DNA from 2 places in the Salinibacterium sp. AL4.1 genome. Region 2 is predicted to be linked to the other one. Evidence: riboswitches for the same ligand, from Rfam matches in the RefSeq annotation. Region 2 holds a riboswitch; the other holds the start of a gene.
What was found. Region 2 has a riboswitch for glycine ahead of ACWTV3_RS13705 (L-serine ammonia-lyase). Riboswitches for the same ligand answer to the same signal wherever they lie in the genome.
Positions count from the first base shown of each region.

Region 1: it holds a riboswitch for glycine, as region 2 does, so the genes downstream of both, gcvT (glycine cleavage system aminomethyltransferase GcvT) here and ACWTV3_RS13705 (L-serine ammonia-lyase) in region 2, are expected to answer to the same signal.

Region 1 is NZ_JBSOQK010000002.1:167,286-176,266, forward strand. It holds gene gcvP (aminomethyl-transferring glycine dehydrogenase) at 1-1,591, opposite strand, end outside; gene gcvH (glycine cleavage system protein GcvH) at 1,591-1,962, opposite strand; gene gcvT (glycine cleavage system aminomethyltransferase GcvT) at 1,965-3,122, opposite strand; glycine riboswitch at 3,158-3,259, opposite strand; glycine riboswitch at 3,261-3,382, opposite strand; gene ACWTV3_RS10170 (Lrp/AsnC family transcriptional regulator) at 3,437-3,868, opposite strand; gene ocd (ornithine cyclodeaminase) at 4,000-5,031, shown strand; gene ctlX (citrulline utilization hydrolase CtlX) at 5,038-6,030, shown strand; gene ACWTV3_RS10185 (VWA domain-containing protein) at 6,124-7,791, opposite strand; gene ACWTV3_RS10190 (PPOX class F420-dependent oxidoreductase) at 8,131-8,520, opposite strand; gene ACWTV3_RS10195 (CDGSH iron-sulfur domain-containing protein) at 8,541-8,747, opposite strand; gene ACWTV3_RS10200 (iron-containing redox enzyme family protein) at 8,744-8,981, opposite strand, start outside.
Region 2 is NZ_JBSOQK010000003.1:237,567-246,547, reverse strand. It holds gene folP (dihydropteroate synthase) at 1-284, shown strand, start outside; gene ACWTV3_RS13710 (pyrimidine reductase family protein) at 288-1,031, shown strand; gene ACWTV3_RS13705 (L-serine ammonia-lyase) at 1,044-2,492, opposite strand; glycine riboswitch at 2,640-2,735, opposite strand; gene ACWTV3_RS13700 (siderophore-interacting protein) at 2,868-3,695, opposite strand; gene ACWTV3_RS13695 (bifunctional alpha/beta hydrolase/OsmC family protein) at 3,875-5,194, opposite strand; gene ACWTV3_RS13690 (septum formation family protein) at 5,340-5,840, opposite strand; gene ACWTV3_RS13685 (inositol monophosphatase family protein) at 5,936-6,727, opposite strand; gene rsgA (ribosome small subunit-dependent GTPase A) at 6,730-7,791, opposite strand; gene aroA (3-phosphoshikimate 1-carboxyvinyltransferase) at 7,794-8,981, opposite strand, start outside.

The sequences.
Region 1 (8,981 bases), on a different contig from region 2:
CAAATTCCGGCCAGCTCACCGCTTCCATCTCGGTCGCAGCGTTCAACTTCATCGTGCACGAGCCCAGCGGAATCATGCCGCGGTCGAGCGCGTAGTCCTTGTCGGCGAGGTACTTGAGGTACCGCATCATGCTCGTCTCCGAGCGGTGCGTGTTGAAGACCGGGTGCGTGAGGTATTCACTCGTGCGGTTAAGCGCCTCCGGAATGCTGGAGTCGTCAAGCGGCGTCGTGTAGTCACCCTCAAGCCCAAAGGCCTCGGCGAGATCGTCTTCTTGCGCGGCGAGCATTCCGCCATAGGGCTGCGTCGATACTTCGTCGAAGCTCAAACGCACGGTGTCAGCATCCACTACATAGAGCAGGATGTCGCTCTCGAGCGCCTTAGCCGCAATCGCCTGAGCTTGGCCCTTTTTCGTTACCGACAGGGTGTCAAAGAAGGTCTCGTTCTCGACCGTAAAGCCGGCAGCGGTCAAGCGCGCAGCGAACTTGGCGGTGTCGTGGTGGATGCGCTGAGCGATGCGCTTGAGCCCCTGCGGTCCGTGATACACGGCGTACATGGAGGCCATGACAGCCAACAGCACCTGAGCAGTACATATGTTGGAGGTCGCCTTCTCGCGGCGGATGTGCTGCTCACGTGCCTGCAACGACAGACGATAGGCGGGGTTGCCAGCGGCATCCTGAGAGACCCCAACGAGACGACCAGGCAACTGGCGCTCGAGTCCCTTGCGCACCGACATGTAGCCGGCGTGCGGGCCGCCGAAGCCCATCGGCACGCCGAAGCGCTGCGTGGTGCCCACCGCAACGTCTGCGCCGAGCTCGCCCGGAGACTTGAGAATCGTGAGGGCGAGCAGGTCGGCGGCGACAACGGCGAGTCCGCCATGTGCCTTCACCGCAGCAATAACCTCGCTGGAATCCCACACGCGACCGGTTGCACCCGGGTACTGGATGAGCGCGCCGAAGCACTCCGGCAACTCAGGGTTCGCCCCCAACGTGGCCAGGTCGAGCTCGACAAGCTCAATCCCGAGAGCCTCCGCACGGTTCACCAGCAGAGCCTTGGTCTGCGGAAGAGTGTCGGCATCCACGATGAAGACGGGCGACTCGACGCGAGCTGCGCGGCGAGCAAGGAGCATGCCCTCAACGGCCGCGGTGCCCTCGTCGAGCATCGACGCGTTCGTGGTGGTCATACCCGCAAGGTCGGCCACCATCGTCTGGAAGTTGATGAGCGCCTCAAGGCGACCCTGCGAGATCTCCGGCTGGTACGGCGTGTACGCCGTGTACCAGCTCGGGTTCTCGAGCACGTTGCGCTTGATTACCGCCGGGGTGATCGTGTCGTAGTAGCCGAGACCGATCATGCTGCGGCGAACTTTGTTCGCGCCAGCGAGCGCGCGCAGTTCGGCGAGCGCTTCACGCTCAGACGCGGGAGCCGGGATGGACGAGTTCTCGACCGGAGTCTGGTGAATGGCCGGCGGAACCGCGGCATCCACGAGCGCTTCAAGGCTGTCGTAGCCCACCGCAGCGAGCATGCTGGCCTGGGCGGCGTCATCCGTACCGATGTGACGGTCGGCGAAGGTGCCGCTGATGAAAGGGTTGGGCATTATTCGCCTGTCAGTGCGGTGTACTCGTCGAGGCTGAGCATCGACGAGAGTTCGGAGAATTCGATCTTCACGAGCCAGCCTTCACCGAAGGGGTCGCTGTTGACGAGTTCGGGGCTGTCGGCAACGGCGTCGTTGGACTCAACGACGGTTCCGGCAACGGGAGCGAAGAGTTCGCCCACGGACTTGGTCGACTCGATCTCGCCGACAATCTTGCCCTCGGTGACGGTGTCGCCCACCTTGGGAAGGTCAACGAAGACGATGTCGCCGAGCTTGCCCGCGGCGAAATCGGTGATTCCCACGGTCGCGACGTTTCCGTCAACCAGCACCCACTCGTGCTCGGCGGTGTACTGCAGTTCGCTCTTCTCAGCCATGATCAGGCCTCTCTCTTGTAAAAGGGTAGGGAAACAACGGATGCAGCAATGCGACTGCCCCGCACATCGATGTGAAGCTCAGTGCCGACCTCGCTCACGTCGGGGTCGACGTACGCCATAGCGATCGGGTGGCCCAGGGTCGGCGAGAGCGCGCCCGAGGTAATGACGCCGACTTCTTTGTCACCGTGGAAGAGCAGGTAGTCGGCGCGACCGGCGCGACGGCCTTCAGCAGCAAGGCCGACGAGCAAGCGGGCGCCGGCATCCGGGCCTTCTTCGATTGCAGTGCGGCCCACGAAGTCGCCCTCTTTGCTGAGCGCGACGACGCGGCCAAGACCGGCCTGCACCGGGAAAGTCGTGAGGATGAGCTCGTGACCGTACAGGGGCATGCCCGCTTCGAGGCGAAGAGTGTCGCGGCAGGCGAGACCGGCGGGGACGAGACCGAGCGGGGAGCCGGCAACCGTGAGCGCAGCCCAGAGGGCGGCTGCGGCATCCACGTGAATGTACAGTTCGAAACCGTCTTCGCCGGTGTAGCCGGTGCGAGCGATGATGAGGTCGGTGCCGTTGAAGGTTGCTGCGGTTTCGCGGTAATACTTGAGTTCGTCGAGGGGCGTTGCGAAGTCGCTAAGCCCGGCAGTCGCTTCGAGGACGGCGCGGGAAACGGGACCCTGAACGGCGATGAGCGCGTAGTCGTCGCTCTCGTCGGTGACGGCAACGTCGAAGCCTTCGGCGCGTTCGGCGAGCGCCGTCGCTGCGGCGAAACGGTTACCGGCATTAGCCACAACCAAGAAGTGATCGTCGGCGAGGCGGTAGGTGACGAGGTCATCAATGATGCCGCCGGCCTCGTTGAGCAGCAGGCTGTACTTGGCCTGCGCGAGGGCGATACCCGAAAGCTTTCCCGCCAAAGCGAAGTCGAGATACGCGCCGGCGTCAGCGCCGCGAACGTGAATCTCGGCCATGTGCGAGATGTCGAAGATTCCAGCAGCGGTGCGCACGGCATGGTGCTCGGCGAGGTCGGAGCTGTACCGTACCGGCATCATCCAACCGGCAAAGTCGGTGAAAGCGGCACCCAGTTGTTCGTGGATGCTGTGCAGCGGCGAGTACCTCACCGAGGCAGGCGAAGAGTCAGCGGGTGACGCTAACGAGGGTGATTCATCGGACACGGAGTTCTCCTGGCGCGTGGGCTAGTGAATAGAACTCCCCCTCTGTGATGAGCCTGAGAGCTTCACACGCTAAACGCTAGCGAGCTTTCACCGTCGGCGGAACCTCAGGGTGATGCGAGGTTCTCTTTCCAGAGTGGCCAGTGCGGTGCGGTACGTGAACCTGAGAGATTGGCGGGGAGGCTTGCTCCTTCGGTGCCGGTCTCGCGCCTGCCAACTTCTGTTGACGAACGCGGGGTGACCGGCTCTCCCGCATCGTGTTGCGGCCCGATGTTCAGTTGTGAGCCCAGCATAGCAACGCGGGGCGGATGCGCGCGCTACAGCAGCGCCGAGCTCAGCAGCAAACTCGTCTCGCTGTTCACCACGCCCTCGACATTACGCATGCGGGCGAGCACGCGGTCGAAGTTGCTGAGGCTGTCGGTACGGATGTCTGCCACCAGATCCCAGGCGCCATTGGTGGTGTGGAGCTCGTGGATCTCCGGCAGGCCACGCAACTGGCTGATTACAGAGTCGGTCGATCGCCCTTCTACCTCGACAAAGGCAATCGCCCGGATAAAGGAAGGGTCGCGATCCTCTCTAATACGAATCGAGAAACCAAGCACTGTGCCGTTGCTCACGAGCCGATCAATACGGCTCGTAACGGTCGCGCGCGTGACGTTGAGGCGACGCGAGAGGCTCGCCACTGACTCGCGCGCATCGGCTCGAAGGGCGGCCAAGAGGCGACGATCGAGGTCATCTAAGTCAGACATATGCAAAGTGTATATTCGGGCCTCGCATTATGCCTAGTTATTGCCCGGAAATAGCGTTGACTGGGAGTTGTAGCTACATACTGCACATTCGTAACGTAGGAAGCACGATTACCGCAACGAAAGGAGTGACCATGGTTCACTACGTAGACGTCAACAACATGCGCCGCTGGATCGCCGACACCGGCATCGAGCCAATCATCATGGGCATCGTGGGCTACCTCGAACAGGACTACGCCAAGTGGCCGCAGTTCGACAAGTCACCTCGCGTTGCCGCCCACTCCCCCGAAGGCGTCATCGAATTGATGCCGACGAGCGATGGCGAAACGTACGCCTTTAAGTACGTCAACGGCCACCCTTCGAACCCCGCGCTGGGGTTCCAGACCGTCACCGCGCTTGGCATGCTTGCCCGCGTCGACAACGGCTACCCCACCTTCTTCTCAGAGATGACCTTGCTTACGGCGCTGCGCACCTCTGCGACCTCCGTCATGGCGGCGCGTGCCTTGGCTCGCCCCGACTCCAGCGTTCTCGCGCTCATCGGCACCGGTACACAGTCTGAATTCCAGGCTCTCGGCTTCCGCGCCGGCCTCGGCATCACGAGCCTGCGCGTGTGGGACACCGACCCTGCTGCGATGGACAAGTTCATCCGCAACGTTGAGCCGCTGGGTTTCGACATCGTGCGCGCCACCTCAGCAGCAGATGCTGTTGCCGGCGCTGACATCGTCACCACCTGCACCGCTGACAAGAAGAACGCGACGATTCTCACGGCCGACATGATCGAACCCGGTATGCACCTCAACGCCATTGGCGGCGACTGCCCGGGCAAGACAGAACTCGAAGAGGCCATCGTGCGCAACTCGACGGTGTTCGTGGAGTTCCCCGAACAGACTCGCATCGAAGGCGAAATTCAGCAGCTCGAAGCCGACTCCCCCATCACCGAACTGTGGGAAGTTCTCGCGGGCACGGCGGCAGGCCGCACCGCCAATGACGAGGTAACCCTCTTCGACTCGGTCGGCTTCGCGATCGAAGACTTCTCTGCCCTGCGGTACGTTTTCGACGCTGTCCGCGGCACCGAATACGCAACGGACCTCGATCTGATTGCAGACCCGGCTGACCCCAAGGACCTGTTCTCGCTCGTCTCGCGCGTTCCCGCGCTCACTGCGTAACCGTCAATGAGCGTTCAGGCGCCTTCGGCCGCAGTACTGATTCGCCCGCACCTGTTCACTCCGAACAGCCAGACCGCTGGTGACAACGCGTTCCAGTCCACCGACCCCACGCGAACACCGGATGAGATTGCTCGCGCTGCGTACGACGAGTCCACCCACGTGGCCGAGACTTTGCGTAACGTCGGCGTGAACATCCACGTGTTCGAGGACACGGAGAGCTCACGCCCCGACAGCGTGTTCCCGAATAACTGGTTCTCGACGCACAGTGGCGGCCGTGTTGCGGTGTACCCGATGTACGCGCCAAACCGTCGCACGGAGCGTCGCCCCGATGTGATCGAGATGCTGAAGCACGACTTTCGCGTGCAGGATGTCGTCGACTACTCCGGCTTGGAGCACGACGGCATCTACCTCGAGGGCACCGGTGCGATGGTCATTGACCACACCAACCGCGTTGCCTATGCGGCCGAGTCACACCGGGCAAACCCGCTCGCGCTTGAGCGATTCTGTGCATCGTTTGGCTACGAGCCGATGATGTTCGAAGCGCGCGATACCCAAGGGGTACCGATCTATCACACCAACGTCATGATGTGCATCGCCACCGATTTCGCGATGATCGGGCTCGACCTGATCTCCTCGGGCGACCGCCGGATGGAAATGGCTGAACGACTAACAGCACCAGGACGCACTCTCATCGACCTCACGGCTGATCAGATTGCGAACTTCGCTGGCAACGCTCTCGAACTCAAGGGTGCCAACGGACGCATTCTGGCCCTCTCAAGCCGAGCGCTTAAGAGCCTGACGCTCGCCCAGCGCTCGGTCATCGAGGCGAGTTGCGAGATTGTGCCGCTCGACATTCCGACCATCGAGTTGGCTGGTGGCTCTGTTCGCTGCATGGTGGCGGGCATCCACTTGGATCGTCGCTCACGCATGGCGGCTGATGTAGCCGCAGGCGTTCCTGCTGCCGATTCTGCCGAGACAGCTCCGGCAGCAGGCGCCTGACCAGTCTGCTCTATCGGCGGGTCCCGCCGCCGTCAGAGCAGACCGCAGCACCCTGAGTCGCCACCGGTGGCGACTCAGGGGCTGGGCGTATCGCTAACTGCAGTTCGGGCGGCAGTCGCGCTGGGACAACGCCTCGAGCATCACATTGCTGAGCTCGGTGGGGTTGTTTGCTTGGTAGGCCGTTCCACCGGTCGCTTGGGCGATCTTGCGCATCGCTTCTACGTCGGTGTCGGGGCCGATTCCGACGAGCACTACGGGTACGGGCTCGTCACGGTTCGCCTCGACCATGGCCGTGAGTTCTTCCAACAGCACCTCAAGAGAGATGCCGTTGTCATCTTCGTTACGGCCATCAGTGATGAGCATCACTGAGTTGACCTTGTCAGGGTTGTAGTCCTCGCGGACGTGAGTCACCGCGGCAAGCACCGTGTCGTTGAGGCCCGTGTAGCCATTGATGCGCGACGGGAGCGAGTCGATGATCGCTTGAAGGTTCTCGACATGCTCGGGGTCGTTCATCGAACGGATGCCGGCGACGTCTTCCCAGTCCTCGGTACCAACGCGCTCCTTTGAGAAAAGCCACATGCCGAGTTCGTCATCCTCAGAGAGCGTGCTGAACGCGTCTTCTGCCGAGTTCTGGAACATCTCAATACGACGCTGACCATCCCAGGCACGCTCAAGCATCGAACCGGAAACATCAACGACGGCGAGGATGCGCGAACGCAGGTTGAGAGCGTTCCAGTTGCGCAGAATGCCCACAAGTTCGTCGGTGTCTCCGACGCTCTGAGTCTCGACCGGAGCCGCGATAACACCGGAGGCAAGGATCTCTCCCTCGCCCGCATTGTCACGGAAGCCCTCGGCGTTAAGCACCTGCGAAGAGCCACGAATGAGGTCTGCAAACTCTTCGAGCAGCGCCAGGCGTGCGGTTTCGGCATCCGCCAGTTCGGCGCGCTCTTCTTCCGTCATTCGCGAGGCTTCGAGCTCGGAGACGGTGGAGTTGTCGACGACCACGAACGGGTACGTGAGTGCGACCGTTCCCTCGGCGGGGTAGAGCGCCACGAGCGGCTCATCGGGGTTCGAGGCGTTGTGCTCAACAATCTCGCGTTCCGTTGCCAACGCGACCATGCGGGAATCCGAAATCTGAAGCTCGGTGAACGCCGCTTTAGTGGAGTCGGGAATGGAACGGCCGAGGTTGGTGAGCACCTGGTCGAAATCTGAAGAGTCTCCTTCTGCAGACAGATCGTTGAGGGTCGCTAGCGCGATCATGCTCGATGCAGACGACTCAGGGTCGGGGAGCAAAGTGCGGTAGCGACCAGCAAGGATCGCACCCCAGCCGACCTCGGCCGCTTCGAACTCAGCGACTTTGACCGCGGGTGTTGCGAGCACGAGGGGGCTGGACGCGATTGAATCCCACTCTTGCGTTGCGGGAACTTCTCGGCCCAACGCGGTTGCCGTGCTTTCTACGCGGTTGAGCCAGACGGGCGAATCAGGGATCCATGCATCTGCGCCAGTCGACGTTCCAGAGGCGAGAAGAGCAGCAGTGTCAGCAGACTTCTGCGTGACGACTGTGACAGACAGACACTGCCCAACATGCTCAGAATTGAAAGCATTGGCGACCGTTTGCACGGTCGAAGAGATCGTAGGGTCGGTGACGACAGCGAGTTCGGTCGCATTCGGACAACCGAACGTTTGCGCGACAAAATCGTCGAGTTTGTTTTGAGCTGCGAGCGCTACGAGCGCTCCACCGCCCGCGAGAGACAGCGTCAAGAGGGTTGCTAGGACAGGGGTACTTGCGCGGATGAGCCAGGATTTGAGCGTTCTGGAACGGTGGCGAGGTCGGGACACGGGGACTCCATCGATCACGGGTGCACTCGGTTTCGGGGGAACCAAGAGTTGACCCCCTTTCGGGGGCATACACAATAGTGACACAATTTCGCATCAACGAAACGGTTGCGCACAGGTATTTCTCACTTGTGAGATCGAAATTTGCCGATGTCGCCAAAATAGCGCTCGCAATCCACCACGTACGCAATAATCTTCCGTCGCCTTGAGAGGCTCACGGAGTGTTTGTGGATGCCGCCAGCAGAGCGCGCGTCGCCTCCGACTCTAGAGTCGAATCTCGAGCGCCACGGATTGCGCCGCAGCACCTCGGACCTTTTGCGCGAGCCGAATAGCCGTGTACTTGGCACCGTACTTTTTCTTCAGAGCGGCATCCATGGCATCCAGCGTCGCTTTGTCGTCGCAGATGGCGGCAGTCGCGGGCACCGCAACGGCGCCGTCGGAAATATTGCCGCGCATGTCGCACGGCGTGACTTCGACGCGCGAAGTGTGACGCACGCGCTTCACCTTGCCCGACGAGGGCGCTGTAGTGACGAGCAAACGATCGCCGTCGGCCACGATCCACACCGGGGTCGACACCGGCTCCCCTGACTTGCGAAAGGTAGTGACGGAGACATAAGTCTCGGTGGCGAGCGTGGAAAAGTCGGCGGTGGGCATGCGCCCATTATCCCGTGGCGCTAGGCCTTGAAGTTGATGAGCTTGTGGGTGCCATCGCAGAATGGCTTGATCGCTGATACGCCGCACCGGCAGAGGGCCACGGTTTTGCGCGACTGCTCGATCGGTTCGCCATCAGCGGAGCGCAGGTCGATCTGCCCCCGCACAAGAAGAGGGCCATTGGTGCACGCCGTTACCTCGACATCATCGTGGTTCTCTGAGGTTGTCATCGGCCTGCCCCCACCTCAGCATCAGCTGGGCTCGCCGCGCCCTCGTCGCGGCCAGCCAGCGCCGCCTCGAAAGGAAACGGCTTACGCAGGGACGACTTCTCGGCCACCCACGATTCGAGGATGTGGTCGCCCACCCACTCGTCGATCAACAGGCACGCACGTGCTCCGAAGAAGATCTCGCTCAGCAGGGCTGGCTCGCTTTCGGCAAGCCCACCAGCGAGATCGCGGGCAGCA
Region 2 (8,981 bases):
TTGAACTCACGCGTCGCCTTGATGTGATCACCGACCTGGGGCTTCCCACGCTCGTCGCCCTATCGAACAAAGACTTCATCGGTGAGGTACTCGAAAAGCCGAAGCGCCAGCGTCTCGAAGGCTCGCTCGCGGCCGCGGTTGCGTGTGTGCTTAACGGCGCCCGCGTCGTACGCGTGCACGAGGTGGCCGAAACGGTGGATGCCGTACGAATGGCAGAAGCGATTCTGGGGCTCCGCGAGCCGGCGGTGCTGAAGCACAATATGTCCGACGCCAACGAAAGGTAGCCCGTGGCCGCTGCATCCGACATCCACTCCCTGGCCGTAGGAACGGCACTGACTGACGAGCAGCTGCTCGCGAGCTACGCCGTGGCTGATCGCACGAAGCCCTGGTTGCGCGCGAACTTCGTGTCGAGCATCGACGGGGCTGCGACCCACGAGGGCGTCTCGGGCGGGCTAGGAACACCGGCGGACGGGCGCGTGTTTCCGCTGTTGCGCAGACTCGCGGATGTCATCGTGGTCGGCGCCGGCACCGTGCGTCACGAGGGTTACCGTAATCTCGCTCTCGATGAGGAGTCGGTCGCCTGGCGAACCGCGAACGGGCTCAGCGCGCAGCCGCCCTTCGCCATTGTGACCGCGTCACTGCGGTTGGAGCCGAAAGACCTCGAGTCGTATGCCGCTCGACCGTTCGTCGTCACTACGGAGAAAGCGTCCGCGGAGCAACGAGAACGTATAGAGGAAGTCGCGGACGTCATCGTTGCGGGAGAGTCGCAAGTCGACACCGTGGAGTTGAAACATGCTTTGGCGGAGCGAGGATATCCGCAGTTGCACAGCGAGGGCGGGCCGACGCTGTTCGCCACGATGATCGCCCAAGGCGTGGTTGATGAGCTGTGTCTTACGGTTAGTCCACGCCTCGAGGGCGGTTCTGCGCGACGCATTGTCGACGCCGCGGATGCGACGCCACAGAACATGATGCTCGCCCACGCTTTCAGCGCCGCTGACGGAACCTTACTGCTGCGCTACACGCGCCCGTAATCGTGTTAGTTGCTAACACTCGACGACGTTGACGGCGAGGCCGCCCATCGACGTCTCTTTGTAGCGCGAACTCATGTCTTTGCCGGTCTCAGCCATCGTGATGATCACCTCGTCGAGTGAGACTCGGTGGGTCCCGTCGCCCCACAGGGCCATCTTGGCGGCGTTAATAGCTTTGGCCGCGGCAATGGCATTGCGTTCGATGCAGGGGATTTGCACGAGGCCGCCGATGGGGTCACACGTGAGTCCAAGATTGTGTTCCATTGCGATCTCCGCAGCGTTCTCGACCTGCTCGGGCGTTCCGCCCAGAATCTCGGCCAACCCCGCAGCCGCCATAGACGAGGCTGAGCCGACTTCTCCTTGGCATCCGACCTCTGCACCCGAGATGGAAGCCATGCGCTTGTAGAGCACGCCCACGGCGGCGCTGGCTAGCAAGAAGCGCACGGTAGCGTCGTCCTTCATCGCTTGATCGGCGTCTTTCATGCCGGGAGCGTAATGCGTCGCGTAAAACAGCACGGCGGGAATGATGCCAGCAGCGCCATTAGTGGGAGCGGTGACAACACGGCCACCAGATGCGTTCTCTTCGTTGACCGCAAGGGCGACAAGGTTGACCCACTCTTGCCAGAAGGCCGGGTCGCGGTCGGGGTCTTCAGCGCGCAGTCGCGCGTGCCAATCAGGAGCGCGGCGGCGCACATTGAGTGTGCCCGGCAAGTTGCCAGTGCGCTCGAGACTGTTGTTCTTGCACTCGTCCATGACGTCGCGGATGTGAAGCAGGCCGGCGCGGACCTCCGCTTCAGAGCGGCGGGCGAGCTCGTTGCGCAACATCACGCCACTGAACGAAAGGCCCTCGGCGCGGCAGTGCGCGAGCAACTGCGCCGCCGTGCGGAACGGAAAGGGATCCGCAACGTGATCGAGACCGTTGCTGCCATCGCGGTTATCGCCCTCGCGATAGATGAAACCACCGCCAATGGAAAAGTAAGTTGCTTCGAGAACGGGCTCGCCGGCATCCGAGAATGCAGCAAAGCGCATACCGTTGGGATGCCCGTCGAGAACGGTCAGCGGGTGCAGGGCAATCTCGGCCTCGCGGAACGGCACTTCGTGACTGCCGGCCAGACTGAGAGTTCCGGTCGCTTCGATCCTCGCGAGAATCTCTTCCATCTCGGTGGGAAGAACGCGGTCGGAGAGCTTGCCCTCTAAACCGATTAACACAGCGCTCATCGTGCCATGGCCCGCACCGGTTGCGGCGAGGGATCCATAGAGGCGCACATTCACGGTGGCGACAGAGTCGAGCATCGCGTGCTCGGCAAGATCAGCGGCGAAGGACGCCGCAGCGCGCATCGGGCCGACGGTATGAGAACTCGAAGGGCCGATGCCGACCGTGAAGAGGTCGAAGCTGCTGAGCGGCACTTCTTCGAGAGAAGGAGTGGGTACTTCTGTAGTGGGGGTCAGATTGCGAATGGCCACGGTGACTCCATTTCTTCACCGCACAGCGTCGTACGGGCGTCGTTGAGTCCTCTCCGCTCTGTATTGGGCCTGAGAGTTTCCGCACGCTTGTGGCGTCGCGTTGCCCCGTCGGCGAGTCGGGCAGGGTCGACTACTTTTCAGAGTTGCCTATCCACTGCGGTACTGGGGCCTGAGAGATTCCCGGAGAGGGTTTGCTCCTACGGCGCCAACCATCGATCGGAAGGACTCTCCCGCGGCGGAATGACGGCTGTTCACTTGTGCCCTCAGCATACACTTGGGGCCGATCGGGCGACTGGACATCTGTGCTGGAGCAGGATGCTCAGGCGAGCACGCGCGGCCGACTGGGGCCGTGCTCGCGCGTGCTCGCTGCGCTCGTTAGTCTTCGGGGTCGCTCGGATCGATGGGGGCGTGATGGTCGGCATCGGTCACACCACGACGCCAATAGCCGTCTGCCGTGACTTGTTTCTTCGAGAGTCCTAGCTCGCGGCGGAGGTAACGACGCAGCGGCACCAAGGTTGTCGCTTCGCCAGCGAGGAAAATAAAGGTAGATTCGCCGATCTCGCCGAGGGCACGCAGCGCAGCATCCAACTGACCGAGGCCATCGCGACGGTAGAACCACTGGGCGTCCATACGGGCGTTGAGCTCATCGCTGAAGTAACTCTCGACGCTCTCGTCGGCAACATCGAACAGCGCGGTGATGCGCACCGAGGTTGGCAGCATTTCGATCCAGCGTGAAGCCGAGGGGAGCGCGGTTTCGTCAGCAATCAGGATGACGTGGGTGGCACCCTGCGGGAGAAGCTTCGAGCCGCGCGGGCCAGCAATGACGATCTCGTCGCCGACTTTTGCTTTTCCGGCCCAGGCGGAGGCGGGACCTTCGTCACCGTGGACGACGAAGTCGATATCGAGTTCGTGGTGACCGTCGTGGCTACGGAAGCCAAGCGGGGTGTAGTCGCGGGAGAATACTTTGCCCTCGCCGACGCGTTTGAGGCCGTCTTCAGTCATGATGGGTGCCGTCAGCACACCAGTGGCGGGGTCGGGGAAGAACACTTTGACGTGGTCTGTGGGCCCGCTACTGATGAAGCCTTCGAGCTCGTCGCCGCTCAGCGTGATGCGAGCGATTGAAGGGGCCGGGTGGCTCACTGCGCTGACCGCGAGGCGGCGGGCGGCGAGAGGGTGCTTGACGGAGTCGCGTACAAGAGTCATAGGCAGTGGGCGCTGGGCGCCAGCTCATTTCACTTAGAAGTTAGGGTGACCTAACCACTGTAGCTCGCCAGGCTGGCAAGGGCTAGGGAGAGTCGCTTCAGATCGCCTTGAAGCGTCCAAGCGCTGAGGTCCTTAGCGCTGCGGTGTTTAGCCCTGAGGCTGCGAGCCGTCGCGGCGTTCTAGCTCTGGGCGGCCAGCGTCGTGCTGATTGAGATCTCGCCCTCGAGCGAGCGGTGAACGGGGCACTTATCGGCGATGACGAGAAGCGAATCGCGTTGCTCGTCGGTGAGGTCACCGTCAAAGGTCAGCTCGCGCGTAAAGTGCTCTACCATTCCCTCGGTCGCCGTGCAGTGATCGCAGTCGGCGGCTGTGATCCGTTCGCGCGTGAGCCTTACGCTGACGCCTTTGAGGGGCATCTTTTTGCGATCGGCGTACATGCGGATCGTGATCGAAGTGCAGCTGCCGAGGCCAGCCAAAATGAAGTCGTATGGGGCCGGGCCGTGGTTGTCGCTGAGCGGCGCGGGTTCGTCGGAAATGATCTCGTGACCGGAAGCAAACACGCGCTGTTCGTACCGCGCGGGGCCGCTCTCGGTGACGATGACGGCACTGCCGTCGACTGTCACAGTTGCGCTCGGGCTAACCACAGGCGCTGACGCAGTTGCAGATTCAGATGCAGGCGCCGCCGCTGTGGCAGAAGCAGCAGTCGAGTTCGATGCCGCGGCGTGAGGTGCGGCAGCAGCATCGGCGCGATCGAAAGCGTAGCGGGCGGCCCACGCGGCAATCATGCTCGCAGCGAAGGCAGCGTCATCCCGGTCGCTCAGTAGGTGGTCGGCGCCATCCAAAGCGACGAAGGACTTCGGATGCCGTGCCGCTTCGAAAATTTCGCGAGCGTTGTCGACGCCCACCGTCTGGTCAATGGGGGAATGCAGCACCAGCAACGCGGCGTCCAAGTCCCGTAGGCGCTCGCTTTGCGGCTGAGAGGCGATGTCGTCGAGCAGTTGCTTGCGGATGCGGAAAGGGCGCCCGCCCAATTGAACCGTTGCTTCTCCCTCTGCCACAATCTCGGCGCTGGCGTGGGAGAAGAGGTTACTGATGTGAGCGGGGTCGCTCGGGCTGCCGAGAGTTGCTACGGCGCGGGCTGAGGGCACGCGGTGAGCGGCGGCGAGCACGGCAGCACCTCCGAGGGAGTGACCGATGAGGATGGTCGGCGCCCGGTAGTTGTCACGGAGGAACTCGGTGGCGGCAACAACGTCGTCGATGTTCGAACTGAAGTTGGTGTTGGAGAAGTCGCCGTCTGATCCGCCCAACCCGGTGAAGTCGAAACGCAGCACGGCGATGCCGTACTCGACGAGCGCGCGGGAAATTCGGGAGGCCGCAAAAGAGTCTTTGGAGCACGTGAAGCAGTGCGCGAAGAGCGCATACGCCGAGGGTGTTCCCTCGGGAAGGTCGAGGCGGGCGGCCAGCATTGTGCCATTGGAGCCCGGGAATTCAATCTTCATCGTTCACTACCGCCTTGTTCTCTGCTGCTCCCAGCGTCTCGTAGGGAGCTACAGAGTGCAACGTCGCCGGGGGCGCGGTTTCTTCCCTTAACCGAACAACGGCCGACGAAGAGCATGTCTTCGTCGGCCGTTGTAGCGCGGCTATTTACAGTCCGGAGCCTGCGAGCGATCCAGTGATCTGGTTGCCGGAGGGGTCGTAAATGAGGCACAGGATCTCGCGGTCGCCCTCAGACCAGCTGCCCTCGGTGGGGTAGTACCAGGAGAAGTCGTAGACGGAGTCGTCGTACTCGACGCCCATGAAGCTGCTGAATTCGGCGTAGCAGTCGTTCGTGGCCTGCTGCTCGATGACGCTGTCACCGGGGAAGTCGCCCTCGGCGAGGTACGAAGCGGCGTACACTTCAGCGTCGTGCGGCTCTGCGCAGTCGATGGTCTTCGTGCTGGAGACCTCTCCGCCGTCTTGGTTGCCGACTTCGCAGTCACCAATGACGAGGCTGAAAATGTCTTGCGTGGTGCCGGGGCCGGAATCAACAGCGTCGCCGATTTGGTCGGTTACTTGATCGAGGATGCTGCATCCGCTCAGGGCCACAGCGGCGGCGGCAACCGCGGCGATGGCGATCGTGCGGCGCCAGATTGTCTCTGTCGACATAGAAGTAAGTCTCTTTCGTGTGAATGTGTCGCGCTTCGTACTGCCTAAGCCTACTTAACACAGGCTTTTCACAGGTGACGAAAGAGGGTGAACTCCTAGTGAGATCGAAGAAAGTTCAACGAATCGTTATGAAGAATGCCGTTTGTGGCGAGCGCACTGCCGTGCCAGGGGCCTTCTTCGCCGTCGACCGAGGTGAAACGGCCGCCGGCCTCCTGCACGATAGGGATGAGCGCCGCCATGTCGTAGGGCTGCAAATCGAATTCGCCCACGAGGTCTAGCGCGCCCTCAGCGAGCAACATGTACGCCCACATATCGCCGATGGCACGCGAACGCCACGTCGCGCGCGTGAGCGCAACAGCGGCATCCAAGCGACCGGCGCCATCCCACCCCGACAGGCTGTTGTAGCTAATGGATGCGGCATCCAAAGCAGCAACCTTGCTCACGAATATCTGTTCGGCGTCGCCATCGCGAGCCTGCGCAAACGCGCCGTGGCCAGTCGCGGCCCACCAGCGCTTGCCAAGAGCCGGCGAGCTCACGACACCGACCTGCGGAGTGCCATCGATCACGAGCGAAATCAGGGTGCCCCAAATCGGGACCCCACGCAAAAAGTTAGACGTGCCGTCGATCGGGTCGATGATCCACTGACGGTTCGAGTCACCGGCCTCGCCATACTCTTCACCGAGAATTGAGTCGCCCGGGCGTGCAGCAGCAATGCCGGAACGGATGCTGCGCTCGACAGCCTTGTCGGCATCCGTTACCGGAGTGCGGTCAGGCTTCGTCGTGACCTCAAGATCGAGCGCGGTGAAGCGATCGAGGGAGATGAGGTCGGCATCGCCTGCGAGAGCGAGGGCCAGAGAAAGATCGTCGGCGAGAGTGTATTCGGTCACAGCTACACGCTAGCGGAACCGAGTGTCGTGATGAGCCGCTGGAACGAGTCAAGACGTAGCCGGCCGACCTCACCGAGAGCGCCGGAAGCAACAGCCTCGGAGATCGCGCAGTCGGGAGCATCCGGCAGGTGGGTGCAGCCGCGGGGGCAGTCTTCAGCGAGCTCTGCGAGATCAGTGAATGACGAAAGAATCTTGCTCGGGTCGATGTGCCCGAGCCCGAACGAACGCACGCCCGGAGTGTCAACGACCCAGCCAGAACCGACGCGGTACGACATCGTTGACGACGAGGTGTGGCGCCCACGACCGGTAACCGAGTTGACGCGCCCCACCGCACGATTGGCATCCGGTACCAGAGCATTGACGAGTGTGGACTTGCCGACGCCCGAGTGGCCAACGGCCACCGTCGTGTGGCCCTCGAGAGCAGCGCGCAGCTCGTCGAGGGGAACCTCGTCTGAGCGGCTCGCGATGACCTTCAAGTCGAGACCGGCAAAGTTCTCCAAGAACGGCGCCGGGTCTTGCAAGTCAGTTTTGGTGATGCAGAGGATCGGATCGATTCCCGCATCGTACGCAGCAACAAGATAGCGATCGACGAGTCGCGGTCGCGGCTCCGGGTCTGCTGCGGCAACAACAATGAGCATCTGGTCGGCGTTAGCGACGATGATGCGTTCTACGGCATCCGTGTCGTCGGCGCTTCGGCGCAACAGCGTGGTTCGTTCGCGAATGCGCACGATGCGCGAGAGCGTTCCTTCGGTACCGCTCGTGTCGCCGACCAGGTCAACCCAGTCGCCCGTGACGACAGAAACCTTGCCGTGCTGGTTGCGGCCGAGCTCACGAGCGCGGGCGGCAATGATCTGGCGTTCTTCGGGGGTTCCTTCGGCTACCCAGACGCCGTAGCGGCCACGGTCGACGCTGAAGACGCGCCCTTCAATGGCATCTGAATGCTGCGGGCGAATTTTGCTGCGCGGCTTGTTGGCCTTGGGGTTCGGGCGCATGCGCACCGAACTCTCGTCGTATTCGCTGTAGGCGCGGTCGTCCTCATCATCGTCGCCCGTAAGCCAGCTCATGGTTACAACAGCCCGAGGGTGTCGGTGGTGAGCGGAGCATCGCCGACCAGCGTGCGCCACAGTTCGGGGAACTGGGGGAGCGTCTTAGCGGTCGACTCGATGCCCTCGATCTCGATGCCCTCAACGGCAAGGCCAATGATGGCTCCGGCGGTCGACATGCGGTGATCTTCGTAGCTGTGCCAGATGCCACCGTGCAGGTCGGCGGGCTCGATGTGAAGCCCATCGTCGAGTTCGGTGACGGATCCGCCGAGCGCGTTGATCTCGGTGCGCAGAGCAGCAAGCCTGTCGGTTTCGTGCCCGCGAAGGTGGCCGATGCCGGTGATCGTGCTGGCTGAGGACGCCAGCGCTGCAAGTGCCACGATCGCGGGAGCGAGTTCGCCGCCCGTAGAAAGGTCAAGTTCGATTCCGGGGTAGCGCTGGCCGCCCACGACGCCAACACCACCATCGATAGTGAGCGCGCCATTCTTGCGAATCGCGGTAGCTCCGAACAGAGGGAGCAACTGCTCAAGATCGGCGCCCACCTGGGTAGTGATCTCGGGCCAGTCCTCGATCGTGACTGCTCCTCCGGCAACAACAGCGGCTGCCAAGAAGGGCGCAGCGTTAGAGAGGTCGGGTTCGAGAACGACATCAATCGCGCGGATCGGCCCCGCGGGCACAATCCAGACGCCGGGCTCGGGACTTTCGACAACAACGCCGCGAGCAGCGAGGCACTCAATCGTCATCTCAATGTGCGGCATGCTCGGCAGCTTCTCGCCGGTGTGACGCAACGTGAGGCCATTATCGAAGCGAGCCGCTGCGAGCAAGAGCCCGGAAACAAACTGGCTGGATGCGGAGGCATCGATGCTGACTTCGCCACCGGTGACCTTGCCCATGCCGTACAGACTGAAGGGGAGTGTGCCGCGGCCGTCGTCGGAGACATCGACGCCCAACGCGCGCAATGAGTCAATCGTGGTGCGCATGGGGCGGCGAAGGGCCGCTTCGTCGCCATCGAACGCAACAGGTCCGAGCGCGAGAGCGGCAACGGGAGGAAGGAAGCGCATGACGGTGCCCGCAAGGCCACAGTCGATGGATGTTCCGCCCTCAAGCTCACCGGGGGTGACCTGCAGATCGGGGCCGAAGGCATTGCCGGTTGGGATCTCAGTGATTCCGACACCGAGCGCGCGCAAGGCCTGGATCATCAGGGCGCTGTC